One region of the Bradyrhizobium sp. PUT101 genome, then DNA from elsewhere that is predicted to be linked to it. Evidence: predicted binding sites of a transcription regulator. Region 1 holds the regulator's gene; the other holds the start of a gene.
The links. Region 1 encodes PhoB, which activates phosphate uptake and scavenging genes when phosphate is short. Its sites were predicted from a motif close to TGTCATNNANCTGTCAT; they were not measured.
Positions count from the first base shown of each region.

Region 2: the regulator PhoB is predicted to act here: its motif matches at 4,733-4,749, upstream of ACSHT2_RS31935 (Orn/Lys/Arg decarboxylase N-terminal domain-containing protein).

Region 1 covers NZ_CP197207.1:3,817,635-3,824,848, reverse strand. The annotation lists gene pstS (phosphate ABC transporter substrate-binding protein PstS) at 1-319, shown strand, start outside; gene pstC (phosphate ABC transporter permease subunit PstC) at 498-1,487, shown strand; gene pstA (phosphate ABC transporter permease PstA) at 1,492-2,337, shown strand; gene pstB (phosphate ABC transporter ATP-binding protein PstB) at 2,334-3,155, shown strand; gene phoU (phosphate signaling complex protein PhoU) at 3,167-3,883, shown strand; gene phoB (phosphate regulon transcriptional regulator PhoB) at 3,898-4,605, shown strand; gene ACSHT2_RS18670 (GcrA family cell cycle regulator) at 4,840-5,352, opposite strand; gene ACSHT2_RS18665 (aspartate aminotransferase family protein) at 5,811-7,019, shown strand; gene argF (ornithine carbamoyltransferase) at 7,019-7,214, shown strand, end outside.
Region 2 covers NZ_CP197207.1:6,701,169-6,708,382, forward strand. The annotation lists gene ACSHT2_RS31915 (flagellar basal body rod protein FlgC) at 1-373, shown strand, start outside; gene ACSHT2_RS31920 (ornithine cyclodeaminase family protein) at 447-1,388, opposite strand; gene ACSHT2_RS31925 (hypothetical protein) at 1,544-1,756, shown strand; gene ACSHT2_RS31930 (N-acetyltransferase family protein) at 1,760-2,323, opposite strand; gene ACSHT2_RS31935 (Orn/Lys/Arg decarboxylase N-terminal domain-containing protein) at 2,331-4,688, opposite strand; partial or broken gene ACSHT2_RS31940 (FAD binding domain-containing protein) at 4,863-5,024, opposite strand; gene ACSHT2_RS31945 ((2Fe-2S)-binding protein) at 5,021-5,512, opposite strand; gene ACSHT2_RS31950 (Lrp/AsnC family transcriptional regulator) at 5,651-6,130, opposite strand; gene ald (alanine dehydrogenase) at 6,276-7,214, shown strand, end outside.

The DNA of each region.
Region 1 (7,214 bases):
CAAGTCTGGCAAGACCGTGCAGCCGACCGTTGCGGCCTTCCAGGCTGCGGCCGCCAACGCCGACTGGGCCGGCTCCAAGAACTACTATGTGATCCTGACCGACCAGCCCGGTGAAACGTCGTGGCCGATTACCGGCGCGACCTTCATCTTGATGCACAAGGATGCGACCGACAAGGCGGCGTCCCAGGAAGCCATCAAGTTCTTCAAGTGGGCGTTCGAGAAGGGCGACAAGATGGCGGAGGAGCTCGATTACATCCCGATGCCCGACACGGTCGTGAAGCAGATCGAGAAGACGTGGGCTGCCGAGATCAAGAGCTGATTGCAGCGTACTGAAACTCGCGCTCCGCCTCGGCGGGGCGCGAGTGAAAGAACGGCCCGGAATCCCAGGATTCCGGGTCCTTGAGACCACCCGGAACGACGCGGCAAACCGTCGAAAACGACCGCCTTTGGCGGCATGCAGATGGCGTAAGGCAAAACAGGGGATCGGCGTGGCAGAGATGGCCGTTCAGAGCGATGCAATCGACGACGCCGGACCGTATGATCGCGCCAAGGCCTTGGGCGCGTTCAAGCTCGGTGACGTCACCTTCTACTGGGTCACGCGGCTTTCCGCGATCTCGGTGCTGCTGATCCTCGGCGGCATTATCATTTCGCTGATCGTGGGCGCCTTCCCGGCGATCAAGGAATACGGCCTGTCGTTCCTGTGGACGCAGCGCTGGGCCCCTTCGGCCGATCCGCCCGTGCTCGGCGCGCTCGGGCCGATGTACGGTACGCTCGTCACCTCCTTCATCGCGATGCTGATCGCCATTCCCGTCGGTCTCGGCATTGCGATCTTCCTCACCGAGCTCTGTCCGCAATGGTTGCGCCGCCCGATCGGCATGGCGATCGAACTGCTCGCCGGCATTCCTTCGATCATCTACGGCATGTGGGGCTTCTTCGTGCTGGGGCCGTTCCTGGCCAACACCTTCCAGCCCTTCATGATCAGGGTGTTCGACGGCGTGCCCGTGCTCGGCGCGATCTTCGCAGGTCCCCCGTCCTATCTCAGCCTGTTCAATGCCGCGCTGATCCTCGCCATCATGGTGCTGCCCTTCATCACCTCGATCTCGGTCGACGTGTTCAAGACGGTGCCGCCGGTGCTGAAGGAAGCCGCCTACGGTGTCGGCTGCACCACGTGGGAAGTCGTGCGCAGCGTAGTGATCCCGTATACCCGCGTCGGCATCATCGGTGGCGTCATGCTGGCGCTGGGTCGCGCGCTCGGCGAGACGATGGCCGTGACTTTCATCATCGGCAACTCGTTCCGCATCTCTTCATCGATTTTCGCCCCGGGCACCACGATCTCGGCAGCGATCGCATCCGAGTTCGCCGAGAGCGACGGCTTGCACCAGTCCGGCCTGATCCTGCTCGGCCTGCTCCTGTTCGTGCTGACGTTCTTCGTGCTCGCGGCCGCGCGGCTGATGCTGATGCGCCTGGAAACCAAGGCCGGAAAGTGAAGCCATGAACCCGATCTATTCGCGCCGCCGCCGCTGGGACATCGTCATCCGCGGCCTCTGCATCGCAGCCGCCGCCTTCGGCGTCACCTGGCTCGCGCTGATCCTGGTCACGCTGCTCTACAACGGCTTGGCCGGGCTCAACCTTCAGGTCTTCACCGCAGACACGCCGCCGCCCGGATCGACCGAGGGCGGCCTGCGCAACGCCATCGTCGGCTCGCTGATCATGACCGTGATCGGCGTCGGCATCGGCGCGCCGCTCGGCATGTTCGCCGGCACCTATCTTGCCGAATACGGACGCAACGACAGGCTGACCTCGGTCATCCGTTTCATCAACGACATCCTGCTCTCGGCGCCCTCGATCATCATCGGCCTGTTCATCTACGGTGCGGTCGTGGTGCCGATGCGAGGCTTCTCGGCAATCGCTGGCGCGCTGGCGCTCGCCGTGATCGTGATCCCGGTCGTGGTGCGCACCACGGAGGACATGCTGCTGCTGGTGCCGAACCCGCTGCGTGAGGCGGCCTCCGCGCTCGGGCTGCCGCGTTCGCTGGTGATCAAGCGGATCGCCTACCGTGCGGCGCGCTCGGGCCTCATCACCGGCGTGCTGCTGGCCACGGCTCGCGTCGCGGGCGAGACCGCGCCGCTGCTGTTTACGGCGCTGTCGAACCAATTCTTCAGCCTCGGCCTGGACAAGACGATGGCCAACCTGCCGGTGACCATCAACAACTTCGTGCAGAGCCCCTACGCCTACTGGAAGCAACTCGCCTGGAGCGGTGCGCTGCTGATCACCCTGACTGTGCTTGCCCTGAACATTGGCGCCCGCATCCTTGGTGCCGAGAGGACCGCAAAATGAGTGAAATGTCTGTTTCCGTAAGCGCGCCGACCGTTCACCCCGGCTCGCATCCGCTGCCCGAGGCGCCTGCCAAGGTCACGGCGCGCAACCTCAACTTCTACTACGGTGAGCACCATGCGCTGAAGAACATCAATCTGGCGCTCGGCACCAATCGCGTCACGGCCTTCATCGGCCCGTCCGGCTGCGGCAAGTCGACCCTGCTGCGTATCTTCAACCGGATGTACGACCTCTACCCGGGCCAGCGCGCCACCGGCCAGCTCATGCTCGACCACACCAACATGCTCGACCCCAAGCTCGACCTCAATCTGCTGCGCGCCCGGGTCGGCATGGTGTTCCAGAAGCCGACCCCGTTCCCGATGACGATCTACGAGAACATCGCCTTCGGGATCCGCCTCTACGAGAAGATCTCGAAATCGGAGATGGACGATCGCGTGGAGAAGGCCCTGCGCGGCGGCGCGCTGTGGAACGAGGTCAAGGACAAGCTCAACGCCTCCGGCCTGTCGCTCTCCGGCGGCCAGCAGCAGCGCCTCTGCATTGCCCGTACCGTCGCGGTGCGGCCCGAGGTGATCCTGTTCGACGAGCCCTGCTCGGCGCTCGACCCGATCTCGACCGCCAAGGTCGAGGAGCTGATCCAGGAATTGTCCGAGAACTACACGATCGCGATCGTCACCCACAACATGCAGCAGGCGGCCCGCGTCTCCGACAAGACCGCCTTCATGTATCTCGGCGAGCTGATCGAGTTCGACGACACCAGCAAGATCTTCACGTCGCCGACCGACCGGCGCACGCAGGATTACATCACCGGCCGGTTCGGCTGAGGAGACGGAACATGGGTTCTGAACATACCGCAAAGGCTTTCGACACCGACCTGCAGGAGCTCACCCGCCTGGTCGCTGAGATGGGCGGCATTGCCGAGCGCATGATCGTCGATTCCGTCGACGCGCTGATCCGCCGCGACGTCACGCTCGGTCAGCGCGTCGTCACCACCGACGCCGAGCTCGATATGCTGCAGAAGCGCATCGAGGAGCGCGCCGTGCTCACCATCGCCCGCCGCCAGCCGATGGCGGTCGATCTGCGCGAGATCGTCGGCGCCATGCGCGTCGCGACCGATCTCGAGCGCATCGGCGATCTCGCCAAGAACATGGGCAAGCGCGTCGCGGCGCTGGAGACCGACTTCCACCCGCTCAAACTGTTCCGCGGGCTGGAGCACATGACCGACCTCGTGCAGCAGCAGGTCAAGTCGGTGCTGGACGCCTATGCCGCGCACGATCTGCCGGCGGCGATGGCGGTGTGGAAAGGCGACGAGGAAGTCGACGCCATCTGCACCTCGCTGTTCCGCGAACTCCTCACCTACATGATGGAGGATCCGCGCAACATCTCTTTCTGCATCCATTTGATGTTCTGTGCCAAGAACATCGAGCGGATCGGTGACCACGCCACCAACATCGCCGAGACCGTGTTCTACATGATCGAGGGCCAGGCGATCACCGACAAGCGGCCGAAGGGCGACATGACGACCTTCGCCACGACGGTGCCGAATACCTAAGGAGCGACGACAACATGGGCGCACGCATTATGGTGGTTGAGGACGAGGAAGCTCTCACCGAGCTTCTCCGCTACAACCTCGAAGGCGACGGCTATGACGTCGAGACGGTTATGCGCGGCGACGACGCCGACACCCGCCTCAAGGAGCACATTCCCGATCTGATCGTGCTCGACTGGATGCTGCCGGGCCTGTCGGGCATCGAGCTGTGCCGGCGGCTGCGCACCCGTCCCGAAACCAAGCAGCTGCCGATCATCATGCTTACCGCGCGCGGCGAGGAGAGCGAGCGGGTGCGGGGACTTGCGACCGGTGCCGACGATTACATCGTCAAGCCGTTCTCGGTGCCGGAGCTGCTGGCGCGCGTGAAGGGTCTGCTCAGGCGCGCCAGCCCCGAGCGGCTCGCCACCGTGCTCGCCTATGGCGACATCGAGCTCGACCGCGACAAGCGCCGCGTGGCGCGCTCGGGCCGGCCGATCGATCTCGGCCCGACCGAATATCGTCTGCTGGAGTTCTTCCTGGAGCATCCCGGCCGCGTGTTCTCGCGCGAGCAGCTGCTCGACAGCGTCTGGGGCCGCGACATCTACATCGACGAGCGCACTGTCGACGTCCACATCGGCCGCCTGCGCAAGCTGCTCAATCTCGGCCGCGAGCAGGATCCGATCCGCACCGTCCGTGGCGCCGGCTATGCGCTGGACGATCGGTTCGCGAAGGCGGAGCAGACCTGAGTTTTGTGAATGTCGAATTAGCGAGCCGCGGCAACAATCTTGGCCGTCATCCCGGGGCGCGCGTAGTGCGAGCCCGGGATCCAAAACCACAGGACGTGGTTTGGCGAAGACTCGCAGTAGCCATCTCGCGCAATCACTGCGCCCTGTGGTTATGGATCCCCGCCTCCGCGGGGATGACACCGAGTAAGTCGAGCCGTCATCATGTGACGGCTGCAATCAGCCAGATCTATAAGCTCACCGCGTGCCCGGCTTCGCCGGTGCGCGCCGCCGATCCGCTGCGGGCTGATACGCCACGCGCGAATGCTGCGCGCAGTAGGGCAGGCCCGAGAGCGCCTTGCCGCCGCAGAAGAAGAAATCCGGGCTGGAGGGATCGCCGACCGGCCAGTGGCAGGTTGCCTCGTTCAATTCCAGCAGCGACAGCCGCTGGCTCATCGGCACCACGTTGTCGTAGGTGACGGGCTCGGCCTCCACCTCGACCTCGAAGGCCTGCGCCAGCGCGGTGTTGCCGCGGGCGACGGGGCGGGTCACCCGCATCATGTGCTGCGCAGGCCGGGCCTTGCGCGGCCGGGGCGCTGCCGATGAAGGGCTCTTGGCGCGGCCGGACAAGCCGAGCCGGTGCACTTTGCCGATCACGGCATTGCGGGTCACATTGCCGAGCTCCGCCGCGATCTGGCTGGCCGAAAGTCCGGCCTCCCAAAGCTTTTTCAGCTGCTCGACGCGATCATCGGACCAGGTCAAAACCGTCATTGCACCCTTTCCCTCGCTGCGCGCCTGCCATCCTGGGGCCTTCGCAGCGATTGCCTAAGCCTTGAAAAACCCGTGCCGCCAGAATCCCCTAAGGCTCGCCGGGCGCGCTCAAGACGCCCGAACGTTTACGCCGGTACATGAGGACTTAGAGGATCAGAACTGCTGCACGAGATGTCGTATCTGACAGTCCAAACGCTACAATATGGCGTGACTCCCGCGCAAGAGTCCGCCGACTCGCGTCCACATGTTCCGTGGTGAAAATCCCGCAAAATCGGCACCGCAAGACTACGGATTCAGCGTTTCGCGAGGCTTTCCAGGCGGCATTGACACCCGTCTTGTCAGGCATAAGATAGCCCCACGTGCCGCCCTTAAAAGGCGGCACGTTTCGTTTTCCGGGCCGGTCAATGGTGCGTTGCGCAATGCACGCGTCACACCGTCCGCAACATTCAAGTGACGTCATGACTAACAGCGCCGCGCCGCATTTGCTCCCCGTTTTCGCCAGGGCCGACCTCGGTTTCGAGCGCGGCGAAGGCTGCTGGCTGATCGCGACCAATGGGGATCGCTATCTCGATTTCACCTCCGGCGTGGCGGTGAATGCGCTCGGCCATGCGCATCCCACTCTGGTCAAGGCGTTGCAGGAGCAGGCGACGAAGCTCTGGCACATGTCGAACCTGTTCCAGAGCCCGGACGGCGAGAAGCTCGCGGCGCGTCTGTGCAACGAAAGTTTTGCGGACTTCGTGTTCTTCTGCAATTCCGGCGCCGAGGCGCTGGAAGGCGTGATCAAGCTGGTGCGCCACCATCACTTCTCCAAGGGGCATCCTGAGCGCTATCGCATCATCACCTTCGAGGGCGCCTTCCATGGCCGCACGCTGGCGACGCTGGCTGCCACCGGTTCTGCAAAATATCTCGAGGGCTTCGGTCCACCGATGGACGGCTTCGACCAGGTACCGCATGGCGACCTCGAAGCCGTCAAGAAGGCGATCGGCCCGCACACCGCCGGCATTCTCATCGAGCCGATCCAGGGCGAGGGTGGCGTTCGTTCTGCGCCTCCCGCCTTCCTGAAGGCGCTGCGCGAGCTCTGCAACGAGCACGGCCTATTGCTCGCCTTCGACGAGGTGCAGACTGGCATGGGCCGGACCGGCGAACTCTTTGCCTACAAGCGCACCGGCGTCGTGCCCGACGTGATGTCGCTGGCGAAGGCGCTCGGCGGCGGTTTCCCGATCGGCGCGGTGCTCGCCACCGCCGACGCTGCGCGCGGCATGGGGCCGGGCTCGCACGGTTCGACCTTCGGCGGCAATCCGCTCGCGATCTCGGCTGCGAACGCCGTTCTCGACGTCATGCTCAAACCCGGCTTCTTCGGTCACGTGCAGAAAATGTCGCTGCTGCTGAAGCAGAAGCTCGCCTCCGTGATCGATCGCCATCCCGAAGTCGTCAGCGAGGTGCGCGGCGAAGGCCTCCTGATCGGCATCAAGGCCGTGGTGCCCTCGGGCGATCTCGTCGCGGCGCTGCGTACCGAAAAATTGCTCACCGTCGGAGCCGGCGACAATGTCGTGCGCTTCCTGCCACCCTTGATCGTTACCGAGGCGGAGATCGAAGACAGCGTCGGGCGGCTCGAACGCGCCTGCACCGCAATCTCTTCCAGCCAGACCAAGCGGGCGGCAAGCTGATGAGCAAGACGCCCAATAAGACTCCAAAGCACTTTTTGGACATCAACGAGCTGCCGCTGTCGGAGCTCAAGAGCATGCTCGCCGCCTCGTCGGCCATGAAGGCGAAGCAGAAGGCGCACCAGCCTGTCAGGCCGCTTGAAGGCAAGACGCTGGCGATGATCTTCGAGCGGCCCTCGACGCGGACGCGGGTGTCGT
Region 2 (7,214 bases), 2.9 Mb from region 1:
CAACATCCGCACGACCGGACCGCTGCCAGCATCAGACGGATCTGCCGCGTCGGCCGGTGCAGGCAGCTTGAGCACGAGTTCGACTTATCCCGCGGCTTATGTGCCGTTGCGCGTCGATCAGGTCGACCAATCGAGTGGCTCGATGCCAGGCGGTACGATCGCGGCCGTGTCGACGGTTTCGCCGAGCTATATCGCACAATCCGACCCAGGCGCCCCCTTCGCAAACCAGGACGGCCTGGTCGCAGCGCCGAATGTCGATATCGCCCGCGAATTCGTTGAGCTGGCGGCCGCTAAGTACAGCTTCGTCGCCAATGCGAAGGTCATTCAAGCCTACTCGGAAACGACGGAGTCGCTGCTCGACATCACGACGTGATGGCTGATGTCGGCTCTGTCCCGCCTGCCTTCGCTCGTCCGCCTCCACCGGCGAGATGCCAGGGGTAGGGCGTCTATCCGAACCTGGTGCCGAGCTGCTTGAACACGGCCTCGCAGGTCATGAGGTCGAGATGGCCGCCGCCCGCGTTCTTGAAGAAGGTGATGTCGGACGGTGAGATGCGTCCCTGCGCGCTGCCGCTGGCGAGATCATAGAGATCGCCGAGGACGTCGGTCTCGCTGATCGCACCGCTGGCGATCGGCTGCAGGATGTCGCCGACGCCATGGAAGGCCGATTCCCGCCGGTCCACGAAGACGCGCGACAACCTGGCGGCATCGTCGTCAGCCTCGCGCGTTTGCGGCGTGTAGCCGCCGACCAGGTCCAGATGCGTGCCCGGCCGCAAGTTCCGGCCCTTGATCAGCGGTTGATGCGCGCGGGTGCAGGTGGTGATCACGTCAGCCTCTCGCGTCGCCGCGTCGAGATCCGTGATCGTCTCGGCCTTGACGCCGTCCTTCGCCAAACGCCGAGCGAGATCAGCGGCCCGTTCCGGGCTCCGATTCCAGATCAGCACGCGCTCGAGCGACGGTCGCACGGTACGATGCCCCCGGATCAGCCACGCGGACATCTCCCCGGCACCGGCGCAAAGCAGCGTCTCGGGACTGGGCGGGGCGAGCAGCTTCGTGCCCAGCGCGGAGTCTGCAGCGGTACGCCAGTGCGTGATCTCGGTTCCGTCCATCGCCGCCAGCGGCGTCCCGTTGGTGCCGTCGAACAGCACGCACACCGCCTGCACGGCCGGCATCTTGCCCCCCGCCAGATTGGCCGGGAAGCTGGTGAACATCTTGCTCGCCATGTAGCGGCCGGGATCGACGGCACTGCGGACGACGTATTGCGCCCCCTCGCCGCCGAGAAAGGCGTCCAGGACTTCCATCTTCGGCCGGCGATGGGCCTCCTCCAGCGCGGCAATAAGGATCGGAAACGTCAGAACTTTCGTGACTTCGGTGTCGGAGACAAAGTGCAAGGCAAGATCCTCATGGGGGCGGCCGGCATTCCGGCTTATCCCCGGCCGGCAGGTTCCGCAATGGATTGTCCGCTCCGCCTTGATCCGCCTCAAAATCTCCTTCCCCGCTCCGCCCTAAATGGGACTAGAGTGCTGCGAGGGCAGCAGGAGGTCCCATGTCAACTTATGTCGTCAAGTTCATGAAGGACGTACTCGGTGAATGCGGCCGGCAGAGTGAGGTTTGCCAGGGTACGCTTGAGATCGATGCCGCCGACGAGAATGAGGCCAAGGAGCGGGCGAAAGCGAGATTCTGCAAGGACCAGGCATTGCATGACTGGTCGCTACATGCCGACCGCATCCATGTGAGACCGGCTGACTTTCCGTCGTAAGGCCTACCGGCCCGGCGGAGGCGTTGTCGTGCCGGCGCCGAGCGATCGCTGCACCATCACGGTGTCGGACCAGCGGCCGTTGCGATAGGCGACGCCGTGGAGCAGGCCGCCGCGCGAGAAGCCGAATTTTTCGTGCAGCACCAGCGACGGCGCGTTGTCGGCATCGATATAGCCGATCATCTGGCGGAAGCCGGCCGCCGCACAGGCATCGATCAATTCCTGGAGCAATAGCCGTCCGACTCCGCGGCCGAGATGCGCGTGGTGGACGTAGATCGAATGCTTGGCCGCGTACCGATAGGCGGGGCGCTTGCGGAACAGCACGGCATAGGCATAGCCGACGACCTCGCCGCGATAGGTCGCGACCAGATGCGGCAGGCGGGTCTGCTTCAGGTTTTTGCGCCGCTCCCGCAGATCATCCGGCTCCGGCGCGCCGGTTCCCTCGACATCGCGCGGCACACCGTTGCGAACGTGATGGCGATAGATCGCCAGCATCGCTTCGACATCGCTTTCGCGTGACGGCCTGACCAGGACGGGTTCATCACTCGCGCGCGCAGCTGTCTCGTTCATCGGCACCCTACTCGGTAACGACGTATGTGTAGAGCCCGATGCGCCCCTGAGCATCGATCTCCTTGTAGACGCCCTGGATCTCTACGTCGAAGCCCGGGAAGGTGTTGAAGCAGGTCTCGAACATCTTGAGATAATCGATCATGGGTTTGGCCCGCTCCGTCAGCCGCTCGCCGGGCACGATGGTGGCGATGCCGGGCGGATAGACCACGAAGGGTGTGGTGGCGATACGGCCGGCGATTGCCTCGATCGGCAGATAGTCGACATCGTTGCGGAACAAATAGCGCGCGGCATCGCGGGGCGACATCGCGATCTCGGGCATGTGCTCGGGCATAAACTGCCTCGCCTGGAGTGCGCTGACGTCGGCGGCGCGGAAGAAGCGGTGCATCTCGCCGCAGAGATCGCGCAGGCGCACGCCTGCGTAGCGTGCCCGCCGCCGCTGATGGAATTCCGGAATCGCGTCGGCCAGCAGCGCATTGTCGTCATGCAGCCTCTTGAACGCGACGAGGCCGGAGATCAGCGTGCCGGCCTTGCTCGCCTCGACGCCGGGGGTGAGCAGGAAGAGCAGGGAGTTCAGGTCGTTCTTCTCGGGGACGATGCGGTTTTCACGCAGGTATTGCGCGACGACAGGTGCGGGGATGCCGTGCTCGGCATAGGCGCCGGTCGCACGATCGAATCCGGGTGTGAGCAAGGTCAGCTTGTTCGGATCGGTCATGGCAAAGCCTTCCACGAGATCGGGAAAGCCGTGCCAGTTGGTGTCCGGAGAGAGCTGCCACAGCGCGGGATTGGTCGCGAACTCGTCGGTGGAGAGCGTCTCCCAGGCGACGTTGTGGACGGCGCCGGGCCGGCTGACATCGGGAATGGCGACCCGATCTGGAACGAAGGGCTCGAAGAACCAGCGCCGCTCCGGGTTCTGCTCCTTCTCCTCGAACTCCCGGCGCATCGCCCGGATCTTCTTGCGCAGCTCGATGCCGAGCCGGATCGTGTCGTCCCACAGCACTTCGCCGGAGCGACCCTTCATCATCTGCGCACCGACGTCGAGCGAGGCGAACAGCGGATAGAAGGGGGACGTCGATGCGTGCTGCATGAAGCTTTCGTTGAAGCGGCGATGCTCGACGCGGCGCTTTTGGCCACGGATGTGACGATCCTTGATGTGGATCTGCGAGGCCTGCGAGAAGCTCGCCAGCTGCTTGTGGGTCGACTGGGTCGCGATGATGCCGGGGGCCTCGGGAGGAAGATTGGCCAGCCCCATGGCGAAGCGACCGGCATAGAGCGGATGGAATTTCATGAAGCCGGCCCAGGCCTCGTCGAACAGGATGTACTCGCAGAGATGGCCGATGCGCTTCAGGATCATCTCGGCGCTGTGGATCGAGCCGTCATAGGTGCACTGCTCGACCACGGCTACGCGGAACGGCCGCTCCTTGCACCAGGCGTCGCGATCCCTGACTAGCGGATGGCTGCGGATGGCCTCGCGCAGGGCCTTTTCATCGAGCATGTCCCAGCGCATCGGGCCGATAAGGCCCCAGGCATTGCGGACGGTCGGGACGTAGATGGGGACGCCGCCACTGATCATCAGAGCGCCGTGATGGGCCGCCTTGTGGTTGTTGCGGTCGAACAGCACGAGATCACCGTCGGTGACGAGGGCGCCGAGCGCGACCTTGTTCGAGGTGGACGTGCCGTTCAGCACGAAGTAGGTTTTTTCCGCGCCGAAGATTTGCGCAGCCTCCTTCTGCGCCTTCAACGCAGGACCTTCGTGGGTAAGGAGGTCGCCGAGATCGAGCACGGAATTATCGAGGTCGTCGCGGAATACGGATTCGCCGAGATGCTCGACGAACACGCGCCCGATCGGGCTGCGGTTGTAGAACACACCGCCATTGTGGCCCGGACAGGTCCAGAGCTGGTTGCCTTCCTCGGCATAGTCGACCAGCGCGCCGAAGAACGGCGTCTTCAGCGTCTCGGCATATTGCTTGAGACGGCTGATCAGGTTCTTGGCAATGAAGGGCGGCGTCTCCTCGGACAGAAAGACATAGCCGTCGATGAAATCGAGCACTTCGACCGGCAGATCCTCGAACCGTTTGCGACGGATCAGGAGGATGATCGGGAAGTCGAGGCCCCGGCGGCGCATCAGGTTGATCAACGCTGATGTCTTGCCCTCGAGGCCCTTCTTGCCCCAGTCCACCACCATGCAGCCGATCGCCGCATCGGTCTGCACCGCCATCTCGGCATCCTCCAGCTTGCGGGCCCGGACCACCTCGAACCCGGAGCGCTGGATTTCCTCGATGATCTGGTTGAAGCGAACGCCTTCGAGGTCGTCGCTATCGAACATGGGTGCGGCGAACAGGAAATTGAAGCGCTTGAAATAGTCCATGTCGGCTCCCGAGTGTGGCGGAGACACAGCTCTCGGCACATTCGATGACAGCTGGATGACAGGAGCCGAGAACCGCGGGAAGGTTCGAATACCTGCGGCTTCAGTCCATCAGCTTGTCCAGCGTGATCGGGAAGCGCCGAATGCGCTTGCCGGTGGCATGATAGACGGCGTTCGCAGGCGGGAGATGTCGATCAGCCGGGAGGGCCGTTCGACGTTCTCTTTCATCAGGTCGATCAGGTTGGTGCCGCCGGCAATCAGCTTCGCGCCTGGATCGGCGGCGACTAGGCGAATGGCGTCGGGGACGTCGCTTGCGCGGAAATACTGGAAGTTGTTCATGACCGGCTCATTGCCTGCTCGATTGCAGCCACGATGTTGGGATAGGCGCCGCAGCGGCAGAGATTTCCGCTCATCAGCTCCCGGATTTCGTCGGCATCCCGCGCTCGGCCTTCGGCCAACAGGCCGGCCGCCGAGCAAATCTGCCCCGGCGTGCAATAGCCGCACTGAAAGGCGTCATGGTCGATGAAGGCCTGTTGCAGGGGATGAAGGGTGCCGTCTTTGGCCAAGCCTTCGATCGTCGTGATCTCAGCTCCATCCCTCATGACGGCGAGGGTCAGGCAGGAGTTGACCCGTCTTCCGTCGACTAGCACGGTACAGGCGCCGCATTGGCCGTGATCGCAGCCTTTCTTGGTGCCGGTCAACTCCAGGCGGTCACGCAGGGCATCCAGAAGCGTGGTCCACGGCACGACCTCGAGTGTGCGCCTTGCGCCATTGACGACGAGGTTGATCGGAATGCGTTCGGGGATCTGATCCGTGATGTCGGCCATGGTCTGTTCCCTGCGGAAAGGCCGAGCTGGGCAGATTGTGGATGTGACGCGAGGATGATTGCCGCCGCTGGCCAATAGCGCCCAACGGATGACGGGCTGCTTGGTTCCCGACCGGTTCTCCGGTTGGGACGAACGAGGTCAGCGCTTCGTCTCCCCGAAAACCACGGTCGGTACCGCGCGGTTGACGATCTCGCGCAGCGCGAAGCTCGATTGCACGCGCGCGACGCGGGGCAGGCGGGACAGCTCGGTGCGGTGGATGCGCTCGAAATCCTGGATGTCGCGGGCGAGCACGATCAGGATGTAATCGTCGGTGCCCGACATCAGGAAGCAGCGCACGACGGAGGGGCATTTCACCACCTCCGCCTCGAAAGCCTTCAGCGCATCGTCGCTCTGGCTCTCCAGCGCGATGCGAACCAGCACAGTGGTGGTGAGGCCGAACTGGGCGAGGTCGAGCGCGGCTTGGTAGGCTTGGATGTAGCCGTCGTCCTCCAGCGCCTTCTGTCGCCGCGCAAGCGCCGTGCTCGACAGGCCGATCTTGTTGGCAAGCTCGGTGTGGCTGGCCCGCGCATTGGTCGTGAGTTCCGCGAGGATCGCGAGGTCTTTCCGGTCGAGGGCCAAGGTTTCGTTTCCAGCGTTAAAGGGCACTTTTTGCGCCGGAAACCGGCGCGCGCGTGCCGAACCTAGCGGATATTTGCACGAAACCAAACGGGCGCCGTCGCTACGATGAATGAGTGGAATCAGTGCGTTGGCAAGGGAGCTCGGGATGCGTGTCGGTGTGCCCAAGGAGATCAAGGTGCAGGAATATCGCGTCGGGCTCACCCCGGGCGCCGTCCGCGAGTATGTCGCCGCCGGGCACCAGGTGACGGTCGAGACCGGCGCCGGCAGTGGCATCGGCGCGCCCGACGAGATGTATCGGCGGGCAGGGGCGTCCATTGCCGAGACCGCCCGCGAGATCTTTGCCAGGTCCGAGATGATCGTGAAGGTCAAGGAGCCGCAAAAGAGCGAATGGGTCCAGCTCCGCGAGAGCCAGATCCTGTTTACTTATCTTCATCTTGCGCCGGATCCGGAGCAGGCCAAGGGCCTGATCGACTCCGGCTGCACCGCGATCGCCTATGAGACCGTCACCGATGCGAGCGGTCACCTCCCGCTGCTCGCCCCGATGAGCGAAGTCGCCGGCCGCCTCGCCATCGAGGCCGCCGGCGCCGCGCTCAAGCGCTCGGCCGGCGGCCGCGGCTTGCTCCTGGGCGGCGTGCCGGGCGTGCAGCCGGCGCGCGTCGTCGTGCTCGGCGGCGGCGTGGTCGGAACGCAGGCTGCGCGCATGGCCGCCGGCCTCGGTGCCGAAGTCACCGTGATCGACCGCTCGATTCCGCGCTTGCGCGAACTGGACGATCTCTTTGCCGGACGCGTGCGCACGCGTTTCTCGACCATTGAATCGGTCGAGGACGAGGTGTTCGCCGCCGACGTCGTGATCGGTGCAGTGCTGGTGCCGGGCGCCAGTGCTCCGAAGCTTGTCACGCGCGCCATGCTGAAGTCGATGCGGCCGGGCGCCGTGCTGGTCGATGTCGCGATCGACCAGGGCGGTTGCTTCGAGACCTCTCATCCGACCACGCACGCTGAGCCAACCTATGAGGTCGACGGCGTCGTGCATTATTGCGTCGCCAACATGCCGGGCGCGGTGCCGGTGACCTCGAGCCAGGCCCTG